One region of the Clostridium saccharobutylicum DSM 13864 genome, then DNA from elsewhere that is predicted to be linked to it. Evidence: riboswitches for the same ligand, from Rfam matches in the RefSeq annotation. Region 1 holds a riboswitch; each other region holds the start of a gene.
What was found. Region 1 has a riboswitch for thiamine pyrophosphate ahead of CLSA_RS11870 (thiamine-binding protein). Riboswitches for the same ligand answer to the same signal wherever they lie in the genome.

Region 1 (8,181 bases):
TACTATTCAATACAACAAACAAAATTGCAGAAGGGAGTTTAGAGGTATATATAAATGAAGATTTAGGATTATTTAATCAACTTAAAGAGCAACTACTGAATATACAGAAAGGTTTTAAAAGAGCAGTAGATGAAGAAGTTAAAAGTCAAAAGCTGAAGACAGATCTTATTTCAAATGTTTCTCATGACTTAAAGACTCCTTTAACATCAATAATAACTTATGTTGATTTACTTAAAAATGAAAATATTACCGAAGAAGAGAGAAAATCTTATATTGATACGTTAGATAAAAAATCTCAAAGGCTAAAATTTTTAATTGAGGATTTATTTGAAGTAAGTAAAGCTACAAGTGGTAATATAACTTTAAATTTAGTAAAAGTTGATATAGTAGAATTAATGAGGCAAACACAAATTGAATTGGAAGATAAGATAAGTGATGCACATTTAAAAATAAAGAACAATTTTCCTAAAAGCAAAGTCATATTAGAATTAGACAGCCAAAAGACTTTTAGAATTTTTGAGAATCTTTTAATTAATGTATCTAAATATGCAATGAAAGCTTCAAGAGTTTATATTGATATAATAGAAGGCGAAGACAGCGTTGAAATTGATATAAAAAATATGTCTGCAGAAGAAATAAATTTTAATTCCTTTGATATAGTAGAAAGATTTCAACGAGGAGATAAATCAAGAAATACAGAAGGCTCAGGTCTTGGTCTTGCAATTGCAAAAAGTTTTGTGGAAGCTCAAGGAGGATCTTTTAAGATAGAAGTTGATGGAGATTTGTTTAAAGTTATATTGGCATTTAAAAAATAATAAACAACTTCCATTATGGACTTATTATTGTAGTTATTGCAGGATTCCTCATTGATAATTTAATATATTACAAATGGAGAAATTGCATACATTTTTGTGAAACATTATTGAAATTGAACTGTGAAGGTTCTTGATACAAGTGGTTACCATTTTTTGCTTGTCCTAAAAGTGAGAATAGAAATTTTACATTTCGTTATTCGAACTTTCTCTGTTAGCTTTTATATTAGGAACATGCGAAAGTGGGCACAACCTTGAACTTGGAACCTTTCAGTCAAAATTTCATGGTCCTGTGGAACAAAAGATGTATGCAATTTCGGTTATTTACCACAGGAGTTTTATTCTCATTGTGGAACACTATATTTATATAATTTATTTACCATATACTTTCCATTCAAGGACTCCTGTTGAGCTGCTTCCTTTAGAATCCATTTCAATTGCAATAGCATTTGTTGATACAGGAGTAAAAGTAGTAGTATTATATTTGTTAATTTCTGTACCTAAACCTTGAGGATTTTTGACATATTGCCAAGACTTCCCGTCCCAATATAATATTCTATATGAAGAAGGCACATCAATTCCTTGGCCATCTTTAAACCAGTATACATCGCAACTTGATATTGTGAAGTTTTTGTTGAATACGTAATTTACCCATTGAGTTCCAGTTTTTGGCCAATTTCCATATACAGCACCACTTCTATCATTTGAGCTTGTAGGATCTTTTCCATCATTTAAAGCGCTTAATTTTTCCCAATCTGATACATAAGAAGTTGAGGCAGTAGCTTGTCCAGCTATATTAGTACCATTACTTTTATCTGGATTTGTTGGGTTTGTTGGGTTTGTTGGGTTTGTACTTGAGCTTCCTTGTACAAAGGTCATATCATTACCTAATTTACTTATTTGTGAAATTTTTAAACCAGATGATGATCCATTCCACCATTTTGAATTTGGATTAGTACTATCGCCGAATGAATCTTTATATCCAGCTCTGAATAAATCTCCACTATCGCCACCATTTTTATTCTTTTCTAAATCAAACTTTCCATCTGCTTGTTCAATAGACACTAAATAGTGATTGTTTGCAGTCATATCATTCTTCGAATTATTGCCGTTTTCATCTACATGCCAAATAGCTAGTCCAGAATCAGGCACATCTGCATATCTTCCTTTTTTTTGAATATTTTCTATAAGATAATATTCTTTTGGATTATTACTTGACCATTTATATGAATTTTGGTTTCCATTTGAATCAGCTACAGCATCAAATTTGGTTCCGTTACCATATGAATTCATGTTTTGTGGTGTATTCCAACGTGATATGATATTTCTACAATATGGATCTGGTGGAGCTGGATTTTTTGCATTTGCACAACTACTCATTAAAGTATATGCTCCAGTACCTTGCGAATCATAGTCATAGTCATATAAATCTGGATAGCCGTAAATCATATGTCCACTTTCATGGCATATTGTATAAATGGATAAATCACTGCCTATGTCAGACATTTCATATTTTTGTATTTTGGTACCATTTATACTATCTGAACCACCATACCAATCTTGATGTGGCCATAATCCTTTGGCCCAACCTGCATCAGCTGTACCTGCATAAAGGATATTAACAGCTTTTACATAACCATTTGCATCTGTTGTTAAAGTTGACATATTGAAGCCAGAAGTTTTTAACCATTGGAAAACTTCATCTGCCAGTTCTTTTGATTTAGCATACGATCCTGTTTCTTCATTAATATCGTCATAATAAGATTTTGGATGCTTTGCAGTATAAAATCCTATTACATTATTTGTATATGTAAGTTTTCCTCCAGACACATCATAATAATAATCTCTTACAGATCCATTATTACCAAAACCAGTGTAACCTACTCCATTAAAGAATTGATTTATATCAGATTTTGATATATCACTTTTGGTATCTGGAAAATCTACTAAAACAGCTAATCCTTTTACATTACTTGTAGAAGAAGTTTGAATTTTAGAATCCAATAGTCCATTAGAATTATTTTTATTGTCTTTTATTGATGAAGGACTATAATCCATTCCATGAAGTTTTTTTCTTACTGTATCCGCTTTTTGTTTTATAGACGCTTTCTTTATTTTTAAATGTTTTTGAAGATTACTTTTTACGCCATTAGTGTTATTTTTATCTATTGCAATTTTCATATCACTAAAAGTGTCAGTTCCTTTATATACTTCTCCAGTTGAAACGTAATCTGTTTCGTCTGCATTTAATTTTGCATAGCATATCCATCCATTTTTATCACGGCAAAGTGTATATCCATCTAAGCTTTCAACTTGTTGAAAGTATTCATCTCCTGAAATTTTTACTTGAACCTTACTTCCGTCTGGTTGAATTAATTCATGTTTTTGATTAATATATGGTGCTGCTGATGCTCCTACATTCATAGTTCCCCAAATAGTTGCTACTGTAGCTGCAGCTGTTAAAAATTTAATTATTTTACCCATTATAAATACTCCTTATAGTTTTTAATCTAGATAGGTTTTTTAAAACATTAAAAACAAAATATTGTTTAAATTTTTATTTCACATTAAAAAAAGTATTATGTTAAAATGTTAATAAAAGTTAAATTAGTTGCGCAACAATTTAATGTTCTCATACTTTTTTGAGTAAATAAACACTTATTGCTTTAAAAGGATATATTTTGTAATAAAAAGTAATTATATTACGAAAAACATAGGAATAAAGTTAAGAAATTAGATATAATGAATATATTGTAGAAAAATGGAGAGATGTAAAGATGTATATTGATGCCCATACTCATTTAGATTTCTTTAATGAGAAGATAGATGATGCAATTTATGAAATCAATAATTTTAGAATACTAACAATTGCTAATGGAATGGATGTAGAGAGTTATTTACAAAATAAAGAATATAGCAAAAGAAGTGAATATATTAAGGCCACCTTTGGAATTCATCCATGGAAAGCAGCAGAATACATTGGAGAGCTTAAAGATTTAATTCCTTATATTGAGGAAAGTGAGATTATAGGCGAAATAGGCTTGGATTTCTTTTGGGTTGAGGATAAAGAAAGTTATGAATCTCAAAGAAAGATTTTTAATTTTATATTAGATGAAAGCATTAAAAGAAATAAGGTAATATCCATTCATACAAAAGGAGCAGAAGAAGAAATCTATAATATTCTTAATAATTATGGCTACAACAAAGTAATTATCCATTGGTATAGCGGTGATATTAAAATTTTAGATAAGTTTATAGAGCTTGGATGCTATTTTACTGTAAGTGTTGATTTAGGTTACTCTGAATTAAGCGAAGAAATATTATCAAGGATTCCAATAAATAGACTACTTGTGGAAACTGATGGACCAACAGCTTTAGAATGGGTAAATGGTGAATATGGTTATCCAAGTGCAATAATTGATGTTGTAAAAAAAATTGCAGAGAGAAAAGCTCTTTCCATTGATGCATTATCAAAAATAATACAAGATAATTTTTTTGAATTAACTGAAATTAAACTTTGAGTGCATATATACACCAGAAATGAAATACATTTGTGTAAAACAGACATTTGAAAATTTCGCTGCTAAAAGCACTTAATAGGGGATTGTCCTAAACTAGCTTGTCACACTTAAAGTGGGAGAAAGCTAATTGGGGTGCAAGCTCTTATTTAGTGCTTTGTGTGAAATTTTCATAGTGCTGTGGGACACAAATGTATTTGATTTGGGTAAGTTACCACATAAATTTAAACTTAAAGTCATTTATCTATAATTTGGAAGATAAAATAGTTCATCTTGACAAATCATCAAAAATGTTTACAATTAATTATGACAACTGAATAAAAAACGGGGAGTTAGTTAAACTATCTGAGAGGAAATTTGTAATTTCGACCCATAACCTGATTTGGATAATGCCAACGTAGGGAAATATATTATAAAGAAACTACAAGCATACTATTTTTAGGAGTTAGAAAATAGTATGCTTTTTTATTCTTTAGGAAATTATAAGGCAGTTAAATCTGTGGATAATTTCTGAAAGTAGTAGAAACACGTAGTCTGCGAAGCAGATTTTCTTATTTGAGAGGGAGGATAATAATGTCAGTATGTAATGTAAGTTTACAAGTAATACCTAAGGTACCAGATGAGATGACATATCCAGTAGTAGATAAGGTCATAGAATACATTCAGTCTACTGGAGTAAAATACGAAGTAGGTCCAATGGAGACAACAATGGAAGGTGAATTAGATTTTCTTCTTGAAATTGTAAAGAAAGCACAAGAAATTTGCATTGAAGAAGGAGCATCCAGAGTTGCTTCTATAGTTAAAATTGACTATAAAAAAGAGGGCGTTACAATTGATGAAAAAATTAAAAAGTACAGGGGATAAATTAATACCAGTATTTTTTGCTCTTGGATTACTCATATTATGGCAGTTAGTTGTTTCAATAGGTGGTATTGAAAAATATATTCTGCCAGCACCTAGTGATGTTATTAAAGTGATTATAAAGGATTTTAATGTCATGCTTCCCCATATATTAATTACATTATATGAGGGAATAGTAGGATTTATTTTATCTACAGTTGCAGCATTAATTTTAGCTATAATAATGGATATGTCCGCTTTAGTAAAAAAAGCACTTTATCCTTTGTTTGTAATATCGCAGACAATACCAATAATTGCGCTAGCGCCACTATTTATAATATGGTTTGGTTTTGGAACTCTACCTAAAATAATAGTTGTTATATTAGTATGCTTTTTCCCTATTGTTATTAGCATATCAGATGGTTTGGAATCTGTAGATAAGGATTTTATTAATCATTTTAAATTAATGGGAGCATCAAGGATAAAGGTGTTTTTACATTTAAAGCTTCCTTATGGAATATTAAGCTTTTTCTCTGGAATGAGAATTGCAGCAACATACAGTATAATGGGCGCAGTAGTTGGAGAATGGCTTGGTGGAGATAAGGGAATTGGAGTATATATGACAAGAGCTAGAAGTGCATATGCTTTAGATAAAATGTTTGCTGCAATAATTATAATTGTTGTAGTCAGCATGGGAATATTTATTTTGGTTACATTTATTGAAAAAATATTAACACCATGGAAAAGAGTTCAAGAATAAGACACAATGAAGAAAATAATAGAACAGTATGTTCATATCTATTTTGATGAGTAAAGCATCACAATTTTTGTTAGTAAATTAATTATGAGCATGAAGGTGTCTCCTTGATTTACACTGAATATATATGTAGTTTCTGACATATTGTTTTTTTATGTGCTTGAAAATATAGAAAATTTAGGGGGAATAATTATGAAAAACAAAAAAATATTAGCATTGGCAACATCAATATTACTAGTTTCAACAGTATTTATGGGTTGTGGTTCTGTTAAAAAGGAAACAAAAGAAGAAAATTTACAAAAGGTTAAGTTAATACTAGATTACACACCAAACACAAATCACACAGGTATTTATGTGGCTAAAGACAAGGGATATTATAAGGAACAAGGAATTGATCTTGAGATTGTTCAACCATCTGAAGGTGCAGCATTGCAATTGCTTTCTGCTGGTCAAGCAGATTTTGCTATAAGCTATCAAGAAGATTTAACTTTTGCTAGAACTTCAGATAATCCATTACCTGTTAAAGCAATTGCTACAATTATTCAAAACAATACATCAGGGTTTGCATCACCAAAGGAAAAGGGAATCAAAACTGTTAAGGATTTTGAAGGAAAAGTATATGGCGGCTGGGGAAGTCCTAGTGAAGAAGCAATATTAAAAACTGTTATGGAAAAGAACGGAGCAGATTTCTCAAAACTTAACAGAGTAGATGCAGGAACAGAAGACTTTTTTGCAGCTACAAAAAACAATATAGATTTTGAATGGGTTTTTGAAGGCTGGACTAATATAGAAGCAAAAGATAAAAATATTGACTTGAATTATATACCACTTAAAGATTTAGATCCTGCGTTAAATTACTACACACCAATAATAGCTACTACTGAAAATAATATTAACAGTAATCCAGAATTGGTAAAGAAATTTTTAGCAGCTACTTCAAAAGGATATGAATATTCAATGGAAAATCCAGAGGATAGTGCAAAGATATTAGTTTCAAATGCACCAGAAATCGATCAAACTTTAGCTACAGATAGTATGAAATTTTTAGCTAATCAATATAAAGCGGATGCAAAAAGATGGGGCGAAATGAAGGATAGCGTTTGGGATAACTACACAAAATTCCTTTTAGATAACAAAATCATAACTAAGGATATGAAAGCAAGCGAGGCTTATACAAATGAATTCCTACCAGAATAAAATACAGCTTACAAAGGTTAAAAAATCTTTTGGCAATATGGAAATATTAAGAGATATAACCTTTAATGTAGGAGAAGGTGAACTGATTTCAATTGTAGGTCCATCAGGTAGTGGAAAAAGTACCATTTTTAATATAATCACTAAAATAATAGATAAAGATGATGGAGACATAGTGGTTAATGGTGATGTCAGTTATATGTATCAAAAGGACATGATGGTACCTTGGAAAAAGGTAATAGATAATATAGGCATACCCCTTGTATTTAAGGGTCATAGCAAAAAAGAAGCTAGAGGACAGGTATTAAAATATCTAGACACATTTGGTCTTGATGGATTTGAATATAAATATCCATCTCAGCTTTCAGGAGGTATGAAGCAAAGAGCAAACTTCTTAAAGACATTTTTAACATCAAAGGATATAATGCTTTTAGATGAACCCTTTGCTGCTTTAGACTCAATAACACGAAGAAAAATGCAGAAATGGCTTTTAGATTTAACAAAAGAGATGAAAACTACTATATTATTTATAACTCACGATATTGAAGAAGCGATATTTTTATCAGATAGAATATATGTAATCTCTGAAAAGCCTGCCACCATAAAAGGAGAAATTACAGTTAACCTTAGTTATCCAAGAGAAGAGGACATTGTAACAGATGTTGAATTTGTAAGGATAAGAAGAGAAGTACTAGATTTATTTAAAGCTTGATAAGCTGTAATAAACGCTACATTAATAATTTTTGATTAATAACATAATATCTAAGAATGAAACTCACGAAAATCTGAATTTTAGATTTTTGTGAGTTTTTTCTATATATGATGCCTAAATGAAAAAACGAAATATAGATATTAAAAGCTAAAGTCTGTTAGATTAAACTGTTGATATGTATTAAAACAGACAATTTATTATTAATTTTCATTTCCTTATAAAATCCTTATAATTACTGTTTATCATTTAATTGTAGGGAGGATGAAAAAATGAATGAAGTTATTTTAGAAACAAAAAAATTATGCAAAACATTTAAGAAACAAGAGGCAATTAAAGATATTTCAATAT
Region 2 (8,181 bases), 2.0 Mb from region 1:
TTGACTATTCACTTCATTTTTAAGGAGAATTTGCTGATTACTAATAAACTCTTGTTTTCTCTTTTCCGAGTCTTGATTAAATGTATTATATTCGCCGCTAATCCATAAATATCCCAATATAAATACAGTTGCTATAATTATAAATACAAGTTCTAAATAGATTACTTTCCTAAAGCTTTGCAGTGGTTTTATATACATCATATCACTCTCCTAATTTCACTTATCAAATGTTCTTTAAATACATATATAATCAATAAAGTCTAGTTAAAATTTTCATATAACTATTATAATTCAAATGGTATTTTAGTTCCATATTTACCATGTTTTTTAACTAATAAAAAGAACTGTAGATAAATTAATTAAAATTTATCTACAGTTCATACAAAACAAAACTATTATTAAATCACATCCAAAAATAAATTTTTTATCAGATTGAATGTGCCTTAATAAATTAACTTTTTGTAAAAATTGTTTTTAATTCTGTTGTAGCTTTAATAATATCTTTTTGAGCTATAATAGCTGAAACTATTGCAAGTCCATCAATTCCTAAACCTTCAAAATCTTTAACTCTCTCTTTATTAATCCCACCTATTACAACTATAGGTAACGATACACTTTCTCTTATTTTTTTTAGTTCTTCCATAGAAGTTGGATTTGCATCTTTTTTAGTTCCTGTTGCATACATTGCACCAACACCTAAATAATCCGCTCCATCTTTTTGACCTTTAATAGCTTGCTCCAATGTACCTGTTGATACTCCAATAATCTTATCTTCACCTATAATTTTTCTTACAATTGTTACTGGTAGATCACTTTGACCAACATGTACTCCTGTAGCATCAACCGCTAATGCAATATCTACTCTGTCATTTATTATTAATGGAACTTTATACTTGTCTGTTATTTGTTTTACTTTTATTGCTGTATTATAAAAATCAAAGGATGAACACTCTTTTTCCCTTAGTTGAACTAACGTACATCCTCCAATTATAGCTTGTTCAACAGCTTCCTCTAAAGTTTCTGTACTCATTAAATCTCTATCTGTTACAAGATAAATGCTATAATTCATTTTAGGTTTCATTAATTTTTACCTCACTAATATTAAATTTAATTTTTTGTTCTAAATATATTAATGCGTATACCCAATTTATATTATTAGATATACGCCTAAATTTATAATTATTTAATTTTAATCATATTTCTAATTGTTTCAGAGTCTAAGTTACTTATTGCATCTATAATTGCTATATGAAAACTACCTGTTCCAATTTTGCCTGCTTTTTCAAAAGCAATTTCACCTGCAATTCCCATAGATATAATCCCTGAAATAGCTGCTATAAAATAATCTGAACCTGCACCACAAAATCCTCCAACTAATGCACTTGTCATACAACCTGTTCCAGTAACATTTGATAGCATTTTAGTCCCATTTTTAAGTATAGCTACTCTTTCTCCATCAGATACTATATCCGTTACCCCTGTGATAGCTACAGTACAATTAAGTTTATTAGCAAGATTTCTTGCTACTTTTATACCTTGATCATTACATGTTTTTACGTCATTTTCAGAAGCATCAACTCCTTTAGTTGTTGATTTTAGTCCACTTATAAACTTAACTTCCGACATATTTCCACGTAAAACGCTTATCTTTATTTCTTCAAGTATTTTTTTAGTAGTAGCGTTTCTAAATTCTGATGCACCTGCACCTACTGGATCAAAAACAACTGGAATGTTTAATTCATTGGCTTTTCTTCCCGCTAAAATCATTGATTCAATTGTTCTTTCGTTTAAAGTACCAATATTTATTACAAGAGCAGATGAAATTTTAGTTATATCTGCTGCTTCTTTAACATCGTCAGCCATAATTGGCGATGCACCTAATGCAAGCAAGATATTTGCACAATCATTAACCGTAACATAATTAGTTATGTTATGTACAAGAGGTTTCTTATTTTTAACCTCATTTAATAATCTTTCTACCTCAAAAACTAGTTTATTGTCCATAAAACTCTAGTAAGAATATCTATTATCAAATTTCTTACTAAATTCCCTCCCTTCAAAATGTTTCTATAAACTTAATGTATATTTTCTTTCATATATCTAAGTTTATTTTTTATCAAAAAGTTCTACTTTTTCACCATTTAAGATTTTATTTGTAGTTCTTACAGCGCACATCTTTCCGCACATAGAGCAACTATGTTTTTCTTCTGGTGGTATACTTTCAAAATATTCTTTAGCTTTCTTACCATCGATAGCAATCTTAAACATCTCTTCCCAATCAAGTTTTTGGCGAGCATCTGCCATAGCGTTATCCCTATCTCTTGCTCCTGGAATACCATTAGCTATATCTGCTGCATGAGCCGCAATTTTTGATGCAATAATTCCTTCTTTAACATCTGATAAATCTGGAAGTCTTAAATGTTCAGCTGGTGTCACATAACATAAGAAGTTAGCTCCATGTGTTGCAGCAATAGCTCCACCAATAGCCGATGTAATATGATCATATCCTGGTGCAATATCAGTAACAAGAGGTCCTAAAACATAGAATGGTGCACCATGACATAATCTTTTTTCAATTTGCATGTTAGCAGCAATTTCATTCATAGCCATATGTCCTGGACCTTCAATCATAACTTGTACATCTTTTTCCCAAGCTCTTTTTGTTAATAGACCCAATTCTATAAGTTCAGTAATTTGACCAGCATCAGTTGAATCATCAATACATCCAGGTCTCATTGCATCTCCCAGACTTATTGTCACATCATATTCTCTAAGAATTTCAAGTAACTCATCATAATGTTCATAAAATGGATTTTCGTTACCTGTCATCTCCATCCAAGCAAATAATAATGATCCACCTCTAGATACAATATTTAACTTTCTTTTATCTTCTTTAAAAACTGAGATTGTTCTCTTATTTATTCCAGCATGAATAGTAACAAAATCAACTCCAGCTTTAGCATGAGCTCTAACTACGTCTAAAAAATCTTCTGCTTTTATATCTAAAAGTTCTTTTTCTAAGTATCCAATTGCATCATACATAGGAACTGTACCTATCATAGCAGGTGAATATTCAATAAGTTTTTCTCTAAATTCTTGAGTTTTTCCATAGTTGCTTAAATCCATTATAGCTTCAGCACCAAAATCAATTGCCATTTTTACTTTTTCCATTTCTCTGCAATAATCAACTGAATCACCTGAAATACCTAAATTTACGTTTATCTTTGTTTTAAGTCCATCACCAATTCCTTCTGGGCTAAGAGATTTATGATTAACATTAGCTGGAATAGCTACTTTACCTTCCGCTACAAGTTTCATTAATTTTTCTTCTGATATATTTTCCTTCTTAGCTACTACCTTCATTTCTTTAGTTACTATACCTTTTTTAGCTGCTTCCATTTGAGTTTTATAATTCATTGTTTATTCTCCTCTCAATTTTTACTAATAATTTAATTTGTAATGTTATTAAATAAATTCTTTATGTTTTTATATAATTAATCATTCTTATTAATATCTCTTGATTGTGTCTAAATTCCAGCTTTCTTATAAAGCTCATAAAAATGATTAGTAGGACCTACTCCTTTTCCTAATTCAAAGCCATGTTCTATAGCAGTTGTTACATACTTTTTTCCTTGTCTTACAGCTGCTTCTATTGTCATTCCTTTAGCTAAATTAGCAGCTATTGCAGATGATAAAGTACATCCTGTTCCATGAGTATGAGTAGTATTAATTCTTTTTTGTGGCAAAATTATGAATTCTTTTCCATCAAATAATAAATCAGTCGCTTCTCCCTCTAAATGTCCACCTTTAACTAAAACAGCTTTTGGTCCAAGTTCCTTAAGCTTTAAAGCTGATTGTTTCATATCATCTAAAGTTTTTATTTCTATTCCTAAAATTTCTTCTGCTTCTGGTAAATTAGGAGTTATTAATGTTGCTAACGGAAATAATTCATGAATTAATGTTTCTTTTGCATCCTTAGATAATAAGTTAAATCCACTTTTAGATATCATGACTGGATCTAATACTATCATTGGAAGCTTTCCTACCTTTTTTAAAGATTTTGATATAGACTTTATAGATTCAATCTTTGAAACCATACCTATCTTAATAGCATCTACTCTTATGTCATTAAAGATAACATCTACTTGAGCTTCAATCATTTCTGGATTTATATCTTGAATACCGAAAACTCCCATAGTATTTTGAGCCGTTACTGCTGTTATAACACTCATTCCATAAACTCCATTAGCTGAGAAAGACTTTAAATCGGCCTGAATTCCAGCTCCACCGCATGTGTCTGATCCAGCAATTGTTAATGCTCTAAACATAAAATCACCCCTTCTAGTTAATATAAATTTGATCTTATACTTTCCACAATTTACACTTCATTAAATTTTCTTAATATCTTTAAAATTATGTCTAGGCACGTTCAAAAAATAGCATATCCATTTGCCAGCTTATTTTTTATTTATTTTCATGTGCCTTATTTATTGACAATTCATTATTTATTAATATTTTTCTTATAACAGAAACCTTTAAAAAGAAATATGCTATAATAGCTCCCGCACTACAGCTCATAGTAAAAGGAATTATATATACAAAAAATGCTGCTTCCTTCCCTAAAATTAAGACCGCTACTGGATATGCTATCAATGCCCCTAAAATTCCAGTACCAAACACTTCACCAATAACAGCCATACTTGCTCTTCTAAATTTCTTATAAAAAATTCCTGAAAGAAAAGCACCTATCATACTTCCTGGAAAAGCTAGCAAACTGCCTGTGCCCATAATATTTCTTATAAGTGATGCGACGAATGCATTTAAAACTGCATATATTGGACCTAAAGTTATTGCTCCTACAACATTCACAAAATGTTGTACTGGAGATATTTTAGCTGCTCCAATTGGCATTGATAGTGTTCCAAAAATAACTGAAATACCAATTAATAATCCACTTAATGCAATTTTTTGTGCTTTACTTTTTTCTTGCATTCACTCTCCCTCCTTAAGACAAGATAAATTTTAATTTGAGTGACAACCTATTTTTCACATAAAAAAAATGTATCCCAAAGGGATACATAAATAAATCACGCGTAAACATTAATTAATATACTTCCCTCCGTTGGCATTAACCAAATCAGGTTATAAGGGTCCAGGAAATCACTCTTTCCAATCTCAGCTAAAATATTAGCTCCCCTAGTTATTCTGTTATAAAATTGTCTTTCTAAATTAAAGATTATACCATTCCAGAATAAATGTCAAATTTATTTACTTAGTTTTTTATCAATAATGCAAATTTTAGTACACAATATAAATAAATCACTAATCTATTTATCCACAACTATTCAAAATATCTCTATATACTTGTTATTATATATATAACTTTACTCCATATTTTGAAACATCTTAACAATATCTAGAATACCATATCCCCATCTAGCATTTGGATATATATCTCCACTTCTTCGTGATGTTCCCTTTGCTAAATATGCTTTAACAGTTTGGGAATATATATATGGATCATTGCCTTGAACAATTCCCCACTGAAATAACATAACACAAGCTCCAGCAACTACTGCTGATGATACACTAGTCCCATTTACAATAGCAGTTTTATTACTTGGTGCTACAGTTAAAGCATTTACTCCTCCTGCTGCAACATCTATTACATCAATCAAATTATCTCTAAAAGCCACTCCAGAATAATTAAGAACATTATTATTATTTTGATTATATGCTGCTGCAGTAACTACATAAGATGAAGTTCCCGGATTAGTTACTGTTCCATATGGATCAGATGAACTAAACTTAGTATTTCCTACTGTTATTCCTCTTTGAGGCAGCCAAGCATTGTATACGCCACTCAAAATATACTTTGCTCTCAATCTAAGAAGCCATATACCTGGCTGTAAACTATAAAATCTAATTCGTATCAATTCATCTCCTGTACTTTCCTCTGGAAAATAATAATTAACTTTTATCGATGTTTTTTCAAATACAAAAGTATAGTTTCTAGTTGAATTAATTATACTTGGTATTATACCTGTATTTTCACCTGATGGAGATACTATGTCTATAGTCATTACGTTAGGAAGTTCAGTCCAAATATCAATTATTAAGTGTTTCTGCTCTGGTGATACCTCAAGCTCAATTGCAATAGGCGTATCAACTTGAGATATAGTTCCAGATGTATGACCACCTGCATCTCTTTGATTTCCTGCTCCAGTAACCAATACTATACCACTACTACTTGTAATTGATTCTATGTATTCTTCTAAAATACCATTTCCTTTATGACTTCCTAAATTAGTTCCAAGAGGGAAATATACAATCATAGGTTTCCTACTTTTAAGTGCATATTCGTACAAAAATTGTAAAGCTGAGAAAATTGATGTTAAATTAAATACTGGTACTTTAACATCAAATTGAGCTTGATATGCAGCATCTATCATTAATTTGACTACTACAAAATCACATTCTGGAACAATCCCCTTTAATTCTGGATTTTTACCAGTAGCTCCAATTATTCCAGACATATTAGTACCATGTCCAATTTGATCTCTGCTAGGAACTATGTCATATGGTGATTTCCCTTCTCTATAAGCTTTTATAGCATCATTTACTTTTTCTTTTCTATAAACTGTTCCAAAAGGTACAGAAATATCATTATCCTTCTCATTTGAAATTATTGTTTGATCCCAAATGCATTCAACTCTTGTTTCACCAGCAGCAGTCATAAATTCATCACTTAAATAATCAATGCCAGAATCTATTACTGCCACATTTACGCCTTTTCCATTTAAACTTAAGGGCAAATTTAATTGCAAAAATCTAGCTCCAGATGCTTCTATTGGAGAAACATCTTGTAGTGTATACATTTCGGTTGGCTTAACATATACAACTGTTGTAAGTCTTATATCACCAATATCAACCTTTAAATCTCCACTTATAGATATAATTGCATAATTATCATTAATTATTGTAGCATAGTAACCTGGCATTTTTGAAACTTCATCCTCAATATTTCCTTCATATTGAACCATATAATGATAATAATTCGAATCACTAAAAATCTTTTCTGGAACCATACTTTGCTTCATTATAAACTCCTCCATATTTCTCTTGGAATTCTTATAAACAATTTATTACAATAATATTCAATAAAGTCATCATCAATATCCCCTCTATAATTCCTATATGTTCCGCTTATAATATTAAATGTCCCTAATAAATCAAGATATCCATAGCCAATCTCCCTATTGGGATATTTATAAATAACATTGCTTCTGTCAGCTCCATGTATTAAATAAGTTACAATTTTTCTAGAATACATAGTTATATCATTTCCTTCAACAATTCCCCATTGTAGTAAAAGTGCACACGCTCCTGCCGCTATTCCTGCTGCAGCTGAACTACCTGAAACTGTTGCTACTCCTCCACCAACTTTAGTAGTTAAAATATCAACTCCCAGAGTTGCAAAATCCGGATTAATTAATCCATTAGAATTAAATCCTTTACCTGAAGAAGCAACTAAGTTATTATTATTTCCAAAGTATGCTACAGTAGCAACTTTTCTCGCTGTGGATGGAATTGTTAGAGTTGTAAATGGATCTGATTGAAGAAATTTTGTATCTTTAGGTAATGTCTTTTGAGGTGGTAACCATATATCATATCTTCCATCGACTATATAATCACCTCTTAATTGAAATGTCCATATTCCTGGTTTAATAGAGTCAAAAATAACATGTATAAGCTCATGACCTGTATAATGTTCTGGTGAATAATATTCAACCGTCATTACAGTATTCAAAAAGAAAAATTCAATCTTAAATATTTTATTTGTTTTTACTTTAATAAATTTAGATGTTTCACCAGTTGGAGAAATGACATTTAAAGCAGCCTTATTAGGTTTTCTTACCCATATATAAAATGAAAAATATTTCATTTCTCTTGGAATTTTCAACTCAATTGAAGCTATATCTTCTACGTTGGCTATAACACCAGAAACATGTCCCTCTGATGCTCCTTCATTTCCAACTCCAGTAACAACAACAATACCTCTAATAGTACCAATTGACGTTATATATCTAGAAATTATATTATTCCCATCATGACTTCCTTCCGTAGTACCCACCCCTAAAAATATAACCATAGGTCTTTTAGATTTTACAGAAAAATTCT
Region 3 (8,181 bases), 2.4 Mb from region 1:
TTATTTAAAGGAGCGAAGAAAAGCATTGAAGAAAAGTAGATTTTTTATTATGATTTTATCTGTGTTATTAATAATAACAACATTATCAGGATGCACTTTACTTGATAGTGCAGAAGTTAAATTAAATATAAAAAACCAATATTTCGATTACATGAGCCAGAATAAGGTAGATAAAATAATAATACAAAATGTTAGAGATAGTGGATTTAGATTTATAATTAATGATAGTAAAGCTATAGATGATGTTTATAAACTTTTGTCAAAGGGAAGTGAAGTATCTAAAAAAAGTAGTCTTGACCCAGATTATATATTTGAAGTTTGGATTGGAGATGAAGTTAAAAAATATCAGTATGTAGTTGGAGCTAATGAGAGTGGGACAGGTAATTTTTATGATGATGATAAGGCATTTTCAGTATCAAAGAATTTAGAAAATACTATAATGCAGAATCTTTCAGTTATAAGAAAACCTAGAGACTTTGAGTATGTATATTATCAATCTATATTAAAAGTTATAAATAATAAAAAGGATTCTATATCTAGTGGTAAAGTAGGAGTAGATATATCTAATGATACAGATTGCTTAAAGTATATGTTTTCTATAGATTTGCAAGAATTTAAGAAAAACTTAAATAAAATTTTACCAAATGTAGATTTAGTAAAAAATAATAGTGAACAATTTGATACAGTAATTAAAGTTAAAAATAGAGGGTTTAATACCACAACTTTTAAGACATTAATAACTGTAGAGAATAAATCAGATAAATCTTTGGAAAATTATTATATATCCGCAGAGTATAATTATAAAGATTGGGATATTACTGTAAGTGAACCAAATCAAATGCCACAAGATTGGTAAAATAAAAGGAGGATAAAATAATGGGAAGTTGCGAAGGATGTCCAAGTAAGGATACATGTAAAACTAAAGGAGAAAGTTGTCCATCAGAAAGCTTAAAGGTATCACCAAGATACGGAAAAATAAAAAATGTTATAGGAGTTATAAGTGGAAAAGGAGGCGTTGGTAAGTCAACTGTTACTGGTATTATGGCAACTATGTTAGCTAAAAAAGGCTATAAAGTAGGAGTATTAGATGCAGATATAACAGGACCATCTATGCCAAGATTCTTTGGGATAAACAAGAAGAGAGCACTTATACATCCATTAGATAACGAGATGGTAAGATTTGATCCTGTAGAGACAGATGGAGGAATAAAAGTAATTTCTATGAATCTTGTAACTCCAGTAGAGGAAGAACCTCTTATTTGGAGAGGTGCAGTAATCAATGGAGTGTTGAAGCAATTATTTGTTGAAACAAATTGGGGCGAGCTTGACTATTTACTTATAGATATGCCACCAGGTACAGGAGATATTGCCTTAACTGTAATGCAGGAGTTCCCAATTGATGAGATTGTAATAGTTTCTACACCACAAGATATGGTATCAATGATTGTTAAAAAAGTTGTTATTATGGCTCAAAAGATAGGAATAAAAATTAAAGGTGTAGTAGAAAATATGGCTTATATAAATTGTCCGGATTGTGATAAGAAAATAAGAGTATTTAGCAGAAAATCTTCAGAAGAAAATGCAGAATATTTAGGATTGCCTTTAATAGGTGAGTTACCAATTAATATTGAACTTACAGAAGCTTTAGAAGATGGTAAGGCTGAGGAATATGTTAGAGAAAATGCGTTATATTCATTAATATTTGAAGGATTGTATTAAAGCTTAATTACCAAGTAAATAAAAAGCATCATATAATATAAAAGGTTTCATTATTTAAAGTTACAGAAATTAAATAATGAAGCTTTTTTATTTTTACGAAGTTTATATATAAAAGTTCTTAATGTTGATATTGCACTCTTTTTCATGTATATATTTTGTAGTAACCACAAGCAAAAGAATATCCTTACTTTCGGGGAGAAACCACCTAAATTTAAATTTCGAGTTCTTTATAGTATTAGAGTATACATACTTTCGGATTATTTAGGAAATAATACACTATGTAATTTTGATTTGAAAGGATGTAGAGATTAATGAAAGCAAAAGTAGATAAAGATACTTGTATAGCATGTGGACTATGTCCATCTATATGTCCAGAATGCTTTGATATGGAGGATGACGGAAAGGCTGGCTTTATAGTTGATGAAGCACCAGAAAATGTAGAAGGTGAAGTGCAAGAAGCAGCAGAAAGCTGTCCAGTAGATGCAATATCTGTCGAGAAATAAAACATAAGAATAAGAGAAAATATACATTAATATATGATTTTTTATTATGTATATTTTCTCTTTATTATTTTTATATAATATTGTTATATTAAATAAATTTGTACACTAACTCATGGTATTAAGTGAAGATGCGTGTATTATTCTTTCAATAGGAAGAATAGATATGATTACTAAGCATATAATGTATTCTATTCCTAGCATAGGTCCATTAATTATTAATGAATATAAAGCAGGAGACATTCCAGCGGGTGCAAGTGAACCAAAGAAAGCAACTCCAGAAATAAAATGACACAAAAATCTAACAAAAACAGCTAAGGTAACCCCAAGCCATTTTTTATTATTAAAGCATCCTGCTATACCTAATGCCATAAAGGGTAATGGATAATCAAATAAAACTTGAACTGGATGCAGAATGTATGGATCCATAATAAGTGTTATTATTCCGTAAAGAAATCCTGTTAGAAATCCTACTCTTGGTCCGTACATAAATGCTATAAGTAATATTGGAACCATGCTACCTAATGTAATACTACCACCTTGTGGAAAATGATATAATCTGAGCATTTTCAGTATTGTAGCTAAAGCCAAAGCTATGCCAATTCTAGCAATAAGTTGAGGAGTAAAGTTGATTTTTTTAACTTTAACTAATATTATGAGTAATATTACACAACCAATTAAAGTTGTAATGGATAATGGACTTGCAATTATAGCTTGAATGTTTTGTGAAAAGTTTTGGAAAAGAGTAGAAAATTGTTTGTACCAATCATTAAAAATTTGCATAAAAAAAACCTCCTTCGTGACGCTTATGGAAGAGGAATTAACAAAGTCATTATAACTAATCTTCATATAATAAATTTAAATATTAGTTTTATACTTTGGTTTAGAGACTACCAACCTATATAAATAGAAATGTAAATTCTTATAAGGTTGCTTTCCCTACGCTAGAATTAACTAGATCAGGTTTAAAGGGTTTATGAATTATCAAATCTCAGCATATAGCTCCCCCAGCACGTTACAAAATAATTTTATACATTTTACTATAAATAGTCAATTATGTTATATGTGTTAAACTTGTCGTTTTTATTATGATGGGCTATATAATTAGAAGTAATTTGATTTAAATCTGTTGAATAATGAGAAACTGGATTATTGGGCAAATTGTGAGAAGAAGTGATAGAAATAGTATCATTCATATCAATAATAATACTTTCTTTGTACGTTGAATCTAAAACAAAACCTTTCATAAAATTAAGCCTCCTTAAATCAAACAAAATGAGGTTTTACTTTGTTTATTGCATTAAAAAACTAAAACTTTCTTAAATATATGATTAACCAAAATAAAAAAAATATACATAAAAATCACCTAACTAAAAATATAATTTTTTAGTTAGGTGATTTTTATGTGTTTTTAATAAATTAATCTATATTTTCTACAATGAATCCAACAAGACCAGGGCCGGTATGAACACCAAGTGCAGGGCCAATCATTCCTCCAAGGGTACATTCCACTAAATTAGGAAGGTCTTTAATTGAATCATATAACATTTCAGCTTTATCAGGAGCATTGCCATCTAATACCCAGACTTTACATTTGTTATTTTCTAAATAAGGTTTTAACAAAGTAGCTAATCTAGATATTGATTGTTTAATTCCTCTTATTTTGCAAACTGTGTGATATATTCCATCATTACCTACAGTTATAATAGGTTTAAGATTGAGTGCATCAGCTATAGTTCCAGCAACTTTACCTATTCTACCGCCTTTTTTTAGATATTCTAATGTATCTATTGTGAAAAATACATCTATTTTATTTTTGAGCGTAGGTAATATATCTATAATTTCTTTAAAAGGTTTACCTTCTTTAATTAAATTTGCAGTTTCAAGTACTATTGCACCCTGAGACATAGTTAATGTCATAGAATCAAACACGAAAGTTTGTATTCCAGAAACATTTTCAGCTGCTAATCTTGCTGCGTTATAAGCTCCTGAAAGACCACTTGATATAGTTATTATAATTGCATGAGTATATCCAACATTTTTTGCTTCATTTAATGCATTAGTAAATCTATCAACACTAGGTAACGATGTTGTAGGAATTTCTTTTTTTAGTAACTCATAAAGCATATTTGGAGTTATATCAATACCATCGTCATATTCTTTATTGGAAAAAATAATTTTGAAAGGTAGTATTTTAATATTATTTTCCTTTGCAATATCAGCACTTATATCACAAGCACTATCTGTTATTAATGCAATTTTCTCCATCTTAATTCCTCCTAAAGCACATTAACATATTTTAATTATATCACTACTGATATTGTTATCAATGGTGATATAATTAAATTAGCATTAATTATTGTAATAAATTAAGAAACACAATATATAGTAAATTTGATTGGAAGATAAAACCTATATATTGTGTATGACACAATTTTAAATTAGTTTTTGTTAATTATTATATATAATTATAAAAAATTAATTTGGATTATGGTACCATTAGGTGCTATAAGTGTAGGAAAAGACAATAATAAGAATAGTTTGTAATAAGTCAACTATGTAATAACTGCAAAAAATAATCAAATCGAAAGCTAGATAGATATAATTGATAAGAATTAAAATATAATGCCTAAAAAATAAAAAATAAAAGACATTGCTAATGAATACCTTATACAGTATAATAGTACAGTACTAAGGATACTATATATTGTGCCATGGAGGGAATAATTATGCTATATGTTGTAAAAAGGGACGGCAGAGAGGTCGAATTTAATGCCGATAAAATAACTCAAGCTATTAAGGGCTCAGGGAATGAAATCGGTTTGATTTTAAAAGAAAGCGAAGTTCTAGATACGGTTCAAACTGTAATTACTTATATTGAATCAGAATATAAAAAGACTATAACTGTAGAACAAATACAAAATTTTGTTGAAAAAGCATTAAGAGAAGAAGGGTATAAAGATATAGCAATAGCTTATTCTTCATATAGAAAAGAAAGAACAAAAGTTAGAGAGATAAAATCAGATTTAATGAGAGCAATTCGCCAAATTGGTGTTGAAACAGATAGAGATAATGCAAATGTAGGTAACAATTTTAGTTCAAAGTTACTAAGAATAGCTTCGGAATCAAATAAGTGGAATACATTAGCTATAATGCCTAAAAATTTAGCTAAAGCTCATGAAACAGGAGATTTATATTATCATGATTTGGACAGTTATAATTTAACTGTAAATTGTCTTCATATTCCAACTAGAGAAATGCTAGAAGGTGGATTTAACACTGGATATGGAACAATTAATGCTCCTAAGAGAATAGAAACAGCTGCTGAGTTATCATGTATTTTATTACAATCAACTCAAAATGATATGTTTGGTGGTCAATCACATCCTGATTTTGATAATGACATGGGTATATTTGTAGAACCTACAAGAGAAGAAATCAGAAGAGAATTAGAAGAGTTAGATATTCCAAGAGAAAAAATAGAATCTATACTTGAAAGAAAAGTAAGAGACAAAGTTCGACAAGCAATGCAAGGCGTTGTATATAATCTTAACACAATGCATTCTAGAGCTGGTTCTCAAGTACCATTTAGTTCAATTAATATAGGTTTACCTACTAGTGCAGATGCAGCATTGGTATGTGAAGTATTTTTAATAGAATATGAAAAGGGATTAGGAAAGGGAGAACAACCAATTTTCCCAAACATAATTTTCAGAGTTAAGAGTGGAGTTAATAGAGAAGAGGATGATCCGTATTTCTATTTATATAAATTAGCATGTAGAGTTGCTGCTAAGAGAATGAATCCAACATTTATGAATATAGATGCAGATTTTAATAAAGAATATTATGATAAAGGATATGTTCCAGCAACTATGGGTTGTAGAACTTACCTTATGAAGAATATAAATGGAGAGCCAGGATGTAAAGGTAGGGGGAATATAGCGCCAACTACTATAAATCTTCCAAGAATAGGGTTACAAGCAAAAGGAAGTATAGATAAATTCTTTGAAATATTAGATGCAAGATTAAATTTATCAAAGGAATCATTAATGCATAGATATGGAGTATTAAAGAATCTAAAGGTTAAGGATTTACCATTTGTAGCTGGTCAAGGATTAATGAAGGGATCAGAAGGATTAGGCCCAGATGATTCTATTGAACCAATATTGAAACAAGGTACATGGGGAATTGGATTTATAGGACTTGCAGAAACTTTAGTAGCTCTAGTAGGTAAACATCAAGGTGAAGATGATAATGCTAGAGAATTAGGAATAAAAGTAATTGAGCATATAAGACAATATTGTGATAGATTAACAGAAGAAACTAGGTTAAATTGGAGTTGTTATGCCACTCCAGCAGAAGGTCTTTCAGGAAAGTTTATAAAGCAAGATAAAAAGATATTTGGAATAATTAAAGGTGTAACAGATAAAGATTATTATACAAATAGTTATCATGTTCCAGTAGGATATGCAATATCAATTAAAGATAAAATAGATATTGAAGCACCATATCACAAACTTTGCAATGGTGGACATATAAGCTATATTGAAGTAGATGATTCACCAGATGAACAAACAGTAATGGATATAATTAATTATGCATATAGAAATACTAATATAAGCTATATGGGTATTAATTTCCACATAAGATATTGTAGAGAATGTGGAACATATTTACATGATAATGAAGCTAAGTGCCCAAGTTGCGGAAGCACTGATATACAAGGTGTATCAAGGGTTACAGGATATTTAAGCTTGGATGAAAGATTTGGTCCAGGTAAATATCATGAAAGAGAAGATAGAATATCTCATACTGAAGGACATAAACATCATTATTAAAATAAAGTATATAATTAAAGTACTATGAAATTTGTTAATGAATTTAGCGAGTTTCATAGTACTTTAATTTTTTCTATTAAATATAATAATAATGCTGTTATTATATTTTAAATTAATGACAAAGACATCTATAAATATTGGGAAAATAATAAATTCCACAAAAACTAAATGATTTAATTATTGCAATAATTTAAAAAAAACTTGCAATAATCATGCAAAAATAACCCTGAAAGCCTATAAAATAAAGAAAGGGTGAAAGAGAAGTATGTTTTTGTTGCAAAAAATATATAATAATACTTGTCTATGAAGGTGCCAATATGATATTATAAGATTAAAGTTTAGAAAAATTGTAAGGCACATTCAAATAAATATTTTAAAAGCAATAAGTTAATAAAAATTAAGTGGGGGGATTGCAATGGCAGTTAATAATTTAGAAAGTGGTAAGAAAGTTACAATTGTAGATACTACTCTTAGAGATGGGGAGCAAACAGCAGGAGTAGTTTTTGCTAATGAAGAAAAGATTGTAATAGCAGAAATGTTAAGTGAGTTAGGCGTTGACCAGTTGGAAGTAGGAATTCCTACAATGGGCGGAGACGAAAAAGCTGCAATAAAAGAAATTGTAAAGAGAAATTTAAAGTCTAGTATAATGGCATGGAATAGAGCTGTAATTGGAGACATAGAACAATCAATAGATTGTGGAGTTGATGCAGTAGCTATTTCAATATCAGTATCAGATATACACATTCAACACAAGCTAAAAACTTCTAGAGAATGGGTGCTAGAAAATATGATTAAGTCTGTGGAATTTGCTAAGAAAAATGGTCTTTATGTATCAGTTAATGGTGAGGATGCATCTAGAGCAGATAAAGAATTTTTAGTTAAGTTTATAAATGAGGCTAAAAAAGCAGGAGCAAATAGATTTAGATATTGTGATACAGTAGGAATTATGGAGCCATTTAAGTTAAGAGATGATATTAAATACCTTTATGATAGTACTGGATTTGATATAGAAATGCATACACATAATGATTTTGGTATGGCAACAGCTAATGCTGTAGCAGGAATTAAGGGTGGAGCATCACATGTTGGAGTAACTGTAAATGGTCTTGGAGAAAGAGCTGGTA
Region 4 (8,181 bases), 2.0 Mb from region 1:
AGGTACATTATGTAATCCAAAAATTACATCTACATCATCTAAAACTCCTGTATCTATAATTTTCTTAGCACCTTCTCCAATTTCTTCTGCTGGTTGAAATATGAATCTAACTGTACCAATTAAAGATGGTTGATACTTTTTAACTAAATAAGCAGCACCCAAAATTGCAGCTGTATGAAAATCATGACCACAAGCATGCATTTTTCCATCTATTTTTGACTTATACGAAAGGTTTGTTTCTTCCAAAATAGGTAAAGCATCTATATCACATCTAATAGCCACTACTGGTCCATTAGGATTTCCTTTTACTTCTGCTACCAATCCTGTTTTTAATGGTAAATTAAGAACCTCAATCCCTACTTCTGCTAGTAATTGTTTTATCATTTTTGTAGTTTCAAATTCCTCATTTGGTAATTCAGGATATTGATGTAACTTACGATATACACCTATTAACTCATCATTTAACGTTTCTATTATTGACAATAATTTTTTATTAACCATATTAATCCCCCTTAATTTATTGTTTAAATTATAGCATCCATCTATATTGTGTCAATACAAATTGACTAATAATTTCTTGGTTTATATAGATAAAGCACATTAAAACTTACACTTGCGTAATAGCTAACTGAAATCATATATATATTTTCATTATAGATAACACCCTAAATTTATTAAATAGCATTTCTAATTTTTAGTGTAATCTTATTACTAAAATTTATTAAGTGCATATATATTGCACAAATAAGTGAATATTATATATTATAATTATTCACTTAAATCATAGAACAAAGTTCTGAGCCACTTTTAATTAACTTTTTTAACATTTAGTACTATCATTAATGATTGATATCACTATGTGTCAAACATCAAATTTTTATAGTTTTTAGACATAAAAAAGAGATTAGATAGTGTTGTTATAAAAAAACATCTAATCTCTTCAAAATTCATTTCCATAATATCTTTTTCTTTCTCCATGAATTCAGTTTTATCTACTATATATTAGGCACATTAAAAAAATAGCAAGTTACTTTTCTTCCTTGCCTGATGAAAGATATCTATAGCAACTTTAGACTTATTATTTGTTTTAATGTACCTTACTTACTATCTCTAACTGATTTTAAATAAATTAGTTAGAAACATAATTCCTCCAACTAATAACATATAAAATACTATATAAACTCTTGCCCATCCACTACTAAAAGCGTATGCAACTTTTTTATAAGTCTTTAATATATTTGTATTTTCTCTAATTGTTTCAATAAAGTCTTTGCTGTATCTAACAACAAATAATACAAATAACACAATTCCACCAAAAAAATATACAGCTGAAATTGAATGTTCTAATATTGGCATTTTCAATAATGATATACCAGCTAACATAAATGTTATTGTATTATTGAATATATGAGCTATTATTGAAGCTACAACAGACTTAGATTTAATAGCAATAAATCCTAATACAATTCCCATTAATACCGGATTTACAAATTGAACCAAGTTTAAATGAAACATTGAAAATAGAATTGAAGATACAATAATAGCAGTTAAATTTCCATACTTCTGCATACTCTTTAGTATAAAACCCCTAAATATAATTTCTTCTAAAACTGGTCCAACAACACATACATATGCTAAAAACAATATCAAGTAACCCGTTTGTGTTGGCATACTAAAATCTGGTTCAGGTATTTTAATTCCTCCAGCATTAAAAAGAGTTGAGTATATTTGATATATTATACTTGAAATCATACCTGTACCTATGCAAGAAACTGTCCCTAAAAGTACAAATAACTTAGGTGATTTAATTTTGCATAACATATCTTTTCTTATTCTTATAGTTGTAGTTTTTAATGCTATTAATATAGCTATAATGTCAGCAATTATACATGGAAGATACCCCATCATGAAATTATATGCATCTTTAGAAATTCCTAATATATTTTCTGCTTCAACATTACTGGTCATAGTAACCCCTAATTGTTTTGCTTTAAATCTAATTCCAAATATAATTAAGCTGCCTATTCCATATGTGCACAAAGATAGGATAAGAAGTATTCTTGCACAATTTCCACCAGTTTTCTTTATATCTTTTTTTAATCTTAACCGTCTAATAGCAATTTCTTCTTGAAAATCATTTATCATATCTTATCTTTCAATTATGTTACTGAAAACTTATAAATTACTATTTGCTTTACAGTAACTATCTCCTTTCTTATAATAACAAACATAACTACTTATATAAACGTACATTCATATATTTAATTATTATATCATACTAAATATTTATTCTAAAAATTAACTTTATATATTACAAATATAATTTATATATATCCTCTCTTCTATCATCTTTTATATTAAATTTATTTCTAATTTCATTAATTTTTTCTAAACTAAGTTCTCTAACAATAAGTTCTTCTTTACACATTATTTCATTTAAGACATCCCCATTTGGATCTACAAATATTGATGCACCATTATACTCTAAACCATCGCTTTGTCCCACTCTATTTATTCCAATTATATAGCATTGATTTTCTATAGCTCTTGCTTTTAACAATGTTAACCAATGATTTTCTCTTGACTTAGGCCAATTTGCAGCTACTGTTATTATCTCGGATTGTTTCGATGCAATTTGAAATATTTCTGGAAATCTTAAATCATAACAAATAAAAGGTGCTATGTTACACTCTTCTATTTTACAACTAGATATAGTATTGCCTTTATAAAAATTAATATCTTCCCTTGCATATGAAAAAGGATGTATTTTAATATATTCAAGCAATACATTACCTTCTTTAGAAATAAAAACATATTTATTTTTTCCCTTTTTATTGTCCTTTATTGCAAATCCAATTCCTATGTTAATATTACTGTTTATAGCCAAATTCCTAAGCCATTTTATTATTATGTCTTCTGAGTCTAATAACTTATCTATATCCATTATAAAGCCTGTTAAAGTCATTTCTGGAAATAGAATTAGTTGAACTTTTCTTTCCATTGCTCTTTTTATAAATTCTTCGACCTTATTCATATTTTTATTCATATCTTCCCAAAAAACGTTAATTTGAGCAAGCCCTATTATCATATAATCGCCCCCTTTAAAATTATATATCTATTTATATATTTATTCTTGTAACTTTAGGCACATGAAAGAAAATAAAAAAATTTAAAATAATATGATTATTTTTCATCACACAAGGAAATAAATTGGTATCATAACATGCCTATTATGGTAAGCTATTGACATAGCATGATAGAAAATAAGCTTAGTAGTAGATGTATTTGTTATTTTTTTGAATATACATAAGCCATATGAAGGAGTATAAAAAGTCAATTTAAAAATAAAAAGCCATCTCAAAACTTATGTTTTAGCTTTAAGATAGCTTCCCTGCCATAACTCAGACTTTAAATAAAAAGCAACAACGCAGTATTCTGCTTTTCATTTTTTCTTTATTTAAATTTTTATTTAAAAGTTTTGTCCGTTCCAACCCCAATTTTCGACTTCTTCATATTTAACATATATCTTATCTTTAGGAATTTGTAATTCTTCCTCATATATTATGCAAATTGCTTTTGTTAGCATATCATAAGATTCCTTACTTGCTTTACCCAATATTTTTACTTCTACAAAAGCACCTTTTTCTAATTTTTCACCGCCAAAATAAAGTGAATATTCATCTTCAAAACCAACCATTAAAAATTTTTCACTTTTTCCTGGAATTAGTTCTATTGATTCTCCTAATCTTTTCTTTATAATTTCTTCTTTCTCACTTGAAATTTTTACACTTACCTTAGATCCTATAAATGGCATATTATAATCCCCTTTCTTATTGTCTTTAAGGCACATTTTAAAAAATAATAAGTCATGTGCCTAAATATCTTCTGTACATAAACCAAATTGTTCCATAATACTTTCATTATATCATATTATTATTATTTCATATCAAAAAAAATAACAACAAATATCCTAGTATTTTTCTTTTAATAATTAGATATGTTTTAAAATATACAATAATAATTTATTTTAACTCAAATTACTTATATGCTTTTAAACATAAATTAATTAAAATACATAATAATGCAATGCCAATCATAACAGGAATAGTTATACCTACTATAGAATTAAATTGCATTAATATTCTATACGCAAATACTCCAATAATCCATATAATAATATTCTTTATGTCAACCACATTTTTTTCCTCAATTGATTTTTTATTAAATATAAAATAATCAGTTATTGAAATTGCAAATAATGGTGCAAAAACTGATCCTATTAAATATAGAAAATCTTCATATTGATCTATAGAAACAACTATTGATAATATTATTCCTAATCCACATACAATTAAACCTGCAGTTTTTTCATTTATACATTTATTTATGTTAGTAAAACTTACTCCTGCAGAATATGCATCTAAAAAAGTTGTAGTTACTGTTGAAAAAATGACAATAATAAGTGCTATTGTTCCAAGTCCAGCTGAAAGTAAAATACCAGATATATCTGAAGTACCAGCATATAAAGATGCTCCAAGGCCAATGATAAACATAAAAGTACTACCAATGCAATATCCTAATGCACTTGCTAATGTACCCGCTTTTTCAGATTTTAAATTCTTAGTATAATCTGAAATAAGTGGAATCCATGATAATGCCATAGTTACATTAAGTTCTACTGCTGTGCCAAAATTTAACGTCTCTCCTTCAAATCCACCCGCACCTACATTGGCTGTATTATTTGTAAATACTATAAAGCCAAGCACTATAGTTGATAAAAACAGTGCAGCTACTGCTACAGTATTTATTTTAGATAGGCTTTTTACTCCAACACCTATCCATAAAGCAATTAATGCTCCAATAATAATACACCATACCGTTTCGTTCTGAAAATTAAATAATTGCATAGAAACTGCATCTAATGCCTTTGAACCATTGATAATCATAACTGCAGTCCAACCTAATAGTTGTACAATATTTAATATAGAAAATAAAAATGAACCATATTTTCCAAATGAAATTCTAGTTGATTCTATTGAAGATAATTTGCTTTGAGCACCTATAATACCACATAAATAAAGTATAACACCTCCAATAGTATGTCCTATCAAAATAGCAGCTATTCCTTGGCTTAATCCTAAAGGTGCTAATAGCGCTCCCGTCAATATTTCAGCAATAGAAATTGCTGCACCAAGCCATAAGATAAATTGACTTGAATTCGAAGTCTTATTTTCCATAATCTTCTCCCTTACAATAAAAAAATGAGATATACCAAAATAGCATATCTCATCAAATAATAAATAAGAAATTAAACATCTCTCATTAAATAATCATAAGTTAGATTCCCTACGTTGGCATTATCCAAATCAGGTTTAAAGGGTTAAAGCTACATTTTACTTACTCTCAGCCTGCATGTGCAAGCTCCCCTGTGTTTTTTATTTTATAATAATTCATAATTGATTTCAAGTTATTTATTTTCATGTGCCTCAATCATTTTTATTATTGCCATAAGATATTCCAACTATATCTAAAATAAACATGAAAACAGGAATTCCAATAATTAGTCCCCAAACACCTGCAATATGTTCCGATACTAAAAGTATAACTAAGGTATAAAATATAGGTAGCTTTGTCTTTGAAGACATTAATTTTGGATTTAATATATACGCTTCAAATGCGTGAAGTAAAGCAATTAATCCAAGAACATAAAAAACATGAGGTAATCCACCATTATTAAAAGCTACTATACTTAAAGGTACTAATGATACTATTACTCCAGCCACAGGAATAAGACCAAGTAACATTACCATTACACCAAATCCTAATAAATGCGGAAATCCTATTATAGATAATCCTATAGTTGAAAGCACACCATTTATAATAGCAATAACAATTTGTACTTCAATAACTTTACCAAAAGAGAAAACAAACTTTTTTCCAAAGAATTCAACTTCCTCATATAATATATTAATTTTACTATTTTTAAATTTATGCGTAAATTGCATTATTTCATCCTTTTGAATTAAGAAAAAAATACTTAAAACTAAAGAAATAATTATATTAATTCCTAATTTGCTTATATTTGTTATTGAATGCATTATGTAATTTATGCCTTCTGCTGAAAAAATAGTTGAGTAAACTTTATCTAATCTTTCTTTTATTAAATTAGTAATCTCATTATGTCCTAAATTTCCATATAACTCATGTACCTGCATAATTACCTGAGTTAACTGTTTAATAACCATTGGTAAAAAGTCTATTAATATAATAAATATTACAGACGTTAAAAGTAACGAAACTATAACAACCATGAATTTATAATTTATTCTTATTTTCCCATCAAATTCTTGAATTAAATGTTTTGAAATACTATGAATTAGATATGTAAATACAAAAGTTAATAGCATTAAATTTATCATATCCTGCATTACATAGAAAAATATAAGTAATACTAATAAGGTTATAAGTCTCTTAAAAGATCTTTTTTTATAAATTTGAATCATATCTGACATTATCATTACTCCTCATATACTGTTTTTTCTTTCAATTAATTTAACGTATATTGAAATTTATAAAACAATTAATTATCTATTTTATAAATATTAAATCAATCATAATATAGTTTTTACGAATCTTTGCCAATATTAAATTTATCATATAATAAATCATAACATAATTATGCATTAAATTGTGAATTAATTGTAAATAAAAACTTATTTATAAAGAAAAAGGGTGAGATATAGACTCACTCCTAATAATTCATTAATGCTATTTTTTTTCTATCTTTGCAACACATTCTATATGTTTTGTCATAGGAAACATATCAACCGGTTGAACTTCTAAAGTTTCATATCCTAATTTCTCTAAGTGTTTTAAATCCCTTGCCAATGTACTTGGATCACATGATACATAAACAATTCTTTTTGGCTTTGCATCTCCTATAGCATTCAATAATTTAGTATCACAACCTTTTCTCGGTGGATCTACGACTATTATATCTGGTTTAATTCCATCTTGTATAATTCTAGGAATTACTTCTTCTGATTTTCCTACATAAAATTCAGAATTAGTCACTTCATTTTTCTTAGCATTTTCTTTGGCATTTTCTATTGCCTGTTCCACTATTTCAACGCCATATACTTTCTTAGCCTTTTGCGATAAAAACAATGTTATTGTACCTGTACCACAATACGCATCAAATACAATTTCATTTCCAGTTAAATCTGCATATTCTAAAGCTTTATTGTAAAGTACTTCTGTTTGATTTGGATTAACTTGAAAAAATGATAATGGAGATATATTAAACTTATATTGTCCTATATAATCAGATATATAATCTTCCCCCCATAGTGTAGTACATTTTTCACCAAGAACCAAATTAGTATCTTTGTGATTTACATTTTGAATTACACTCTTTAAGTTTTTAATTTTTAACTTTAATTCATCTATTAATTCATCCTTATGATTAATTTTCTTATCTGTAGTAACTAATACAATCATTACTTCATTAGTTTTAAATCCCTTTCTTATCATTATATGCCTAAGCAAGCCCTGCTTATAGAAATCTCCATCCTTTTTGGCTGGTAATATAGAATATTTCTCCATCCAATTTCTTATTATTTCTATTATATTATCATCTTCTTCACTAAGAAGTAAGCAAGAATCTACATTAATTATCTCATGAGTTTTTTCACTAAAAAAACCTATAGTAATTTTTCCATCTACTAATCCAACTGGAAGTTGAACTTTATTTCTATATCCATATGCTTCTTTAACTCCTAATGGATATTTTACTAATTTATCATCCAATCCTGCAATTTTTCTTATACAATCTTTAACTCTGTCAAATTTAAAATCTAATTGACCATTATAACTTAAATGCTCTAATGTGCATCCTCCACATTTTTCATAATTAGGACAATCTGGTTCTCTTCTTTCATCACATCTATCAATTACTTCAATAAGCTTTCCATAAGCATAATTCTTCTTAACTTTAACTATTTTAACCTTTACTTTTTCATTTTTTAATGCACCTGGTATAAATATAGGATACCCATCTATTTTAGCAACACCTTCACCTTCATATCCTAAAGATTTAACCTCTACAATATATTCCTTTTTTTCTTCTAACACATATACACATCCTTCGTTCAAAATTAATTTACTTAGCTATTTTTACAC

Region 2: it holds a riboswitch for thiamine pyrophosphate, as region 1 does, so the genes downstream of both, thiW (energy coupling factor transporter S component ThiW) here and CLSA_RS11870 (thiamine-binding protein) in region 1, are expected to answer to the same signal.
Region 3: it holds a riboswitch for thiamine pyrophosphate, as region 1 does, so the genes downstream of both, thiT (energy-coupled thiamine transporter ThiT) here and CLSA_RS11870 (thiamine-binding protein) in region 1, are expected to answer to the same signal.
Region 4: it holds a riboswitch for thiamine pyrophosphate, as region 1 does, so the genes downstream of both, cytX (putative hydroxymethylpyrimidine transporter CytX) here and CLSA_RS11870 (thiamine-binding protein) in region 1, are expected to answer to the same signal.

What each region holds. Positions count from the first base shown of each region.
Region 1 covers NC_022571.1:2,769,317-2,777,497, reverse strand. Annotated here, with positions in the region: gene CLSA_RS11885 (sensor histidine kinase) at 1-815, shown strand, start outside; gene CLSA_RS11880 (M6 family metalloprotease domain-containing protein) at 1,185-3,296, opposite strand; gene CLSA_RS11875 (TatD family hydrolase) at 3,590-4,333, shown strand; TPP riboswitch at 4,646-4,751, shown strand; gene CLSA_RS11870 (thiamine-binding protein) at 4,904-5,194, shown strand; gene CLSA_RS11865 (ABC transporter permease) at 5,166-5,930, shown strand; gene CLSA_RS11860 (ABC transporter substrate-binding protein) at 6,120-7,124, shown strand; gene CLSA_RS11855 (ABC transporter ATP-binding protein) at 7,105-7,833, shown strand; gene CLSA_RS11850 (lantibiotic protection ABC transporter ATP-binding protein) at 8,103-8,181, shown strand, end outside.
Region 2 covers NC_022571.1:783,784-791,964, reverse strand. Annotated here, with positions in the region: gene CLSA_RS03605 (sensor domain-containing diguanylate cyclase) at 1-201, opposite strand, end outside; gene thiE (thiamine phosphate synthase) at 452-1,081, opposite strand; gene thiM (hydroxyethylthiazole kinase) at 1,180-2,004, opposite strand; gene thiC (phosphomethylpyrimidine synthase ThiC) at 2,107-3,417, opposite strand; gene thiD (bifunctional hydroxymethylpyrimidine kinase/phosphomethylpyrimidine kinase) at 3,528-4,328, opposite strand; gene thiW (energy coupling factor transporter S component ThiW) at 4,465-4,992, opposite strand; TPP riboswitch at 5,098-5,208, opposite strand; gene CLSA_RS03575 (S8 family peptidase) at 5,385-7,100, opposite strand; gene CLSA_RS03570 (S8 family peptidase) at 7,100-8,181, opposite strand, start outside.
Region 3 covers NC_022571.1:95,905-104,085, forward strand. Annotated here, with positions in the region: gene CLSA_RS00395 (prolipoprotein diacylglyceryl transferase) at 1-39, shown strand, start outside; gene CLSA_RS00400 (YhfM domain-containing protein) at 26-856, shown strand; gene CLSA_RS00405 (Mrp/NBP35 family ATP-binding protein) at 877-1,719, shown strand; gene CLSA_RS00410 (ferredoxin) at 2,031-2,222, shown strand; gene thiT (energy-coupled thiamine transporter ThiT) at 2,328-3,002, opposite strand; TPP riboswitch at 3,138-3,238, opposite strand; gene CLSA_RS00420 (hypothetical protein) at 3,260-3,466, opposite strand; gene CLSA_RS00425 (DegV family protein) at 3,639-4,487, opposite strand; gene CLSA_RS00430 (anaerobic ribonucleoside triphosphate reductase) at 4,949-7,057, shown strand; gene nifV (homocitrate synthase) at 7,473-8,181, shown strand, end outside.
Region 4 covers NC_022571.1:4,805,564-4,813,744, forward strand. Annotated here, with positions in the region: gene CLSA_RS20605 (amidohydrolase) at 1-501, opposite strand, end outside; gene CLSA_RS20610 (CPBP family intramembrane glutamic endopeptidase) at 1,111-2,145, opposite strand; gene CLSA_RS20615 (nitrilase-related carbon-nitrogen hydrolase) at 2,312-3,088, opposite strand; gene CLSA_RS20620 (phenylpyruvate tautomerase MIF-related protein) at 3,470-3,814, opposite strand; gene cytX (putative hydroxymethylpyrimidine transporter CytX) at 4,038-5,237, opposite strand; TPP riboswitch at 5,327-5,438, opposite strand; gene CLSA_RS20630 (AI-2E family transporter) at 5,487-6,512, opposite strand; gene rlmD (23S rRNA (uracil(1939)-C(5))-methyltransferase RlmD) at 6,769-8,133, opposite strand.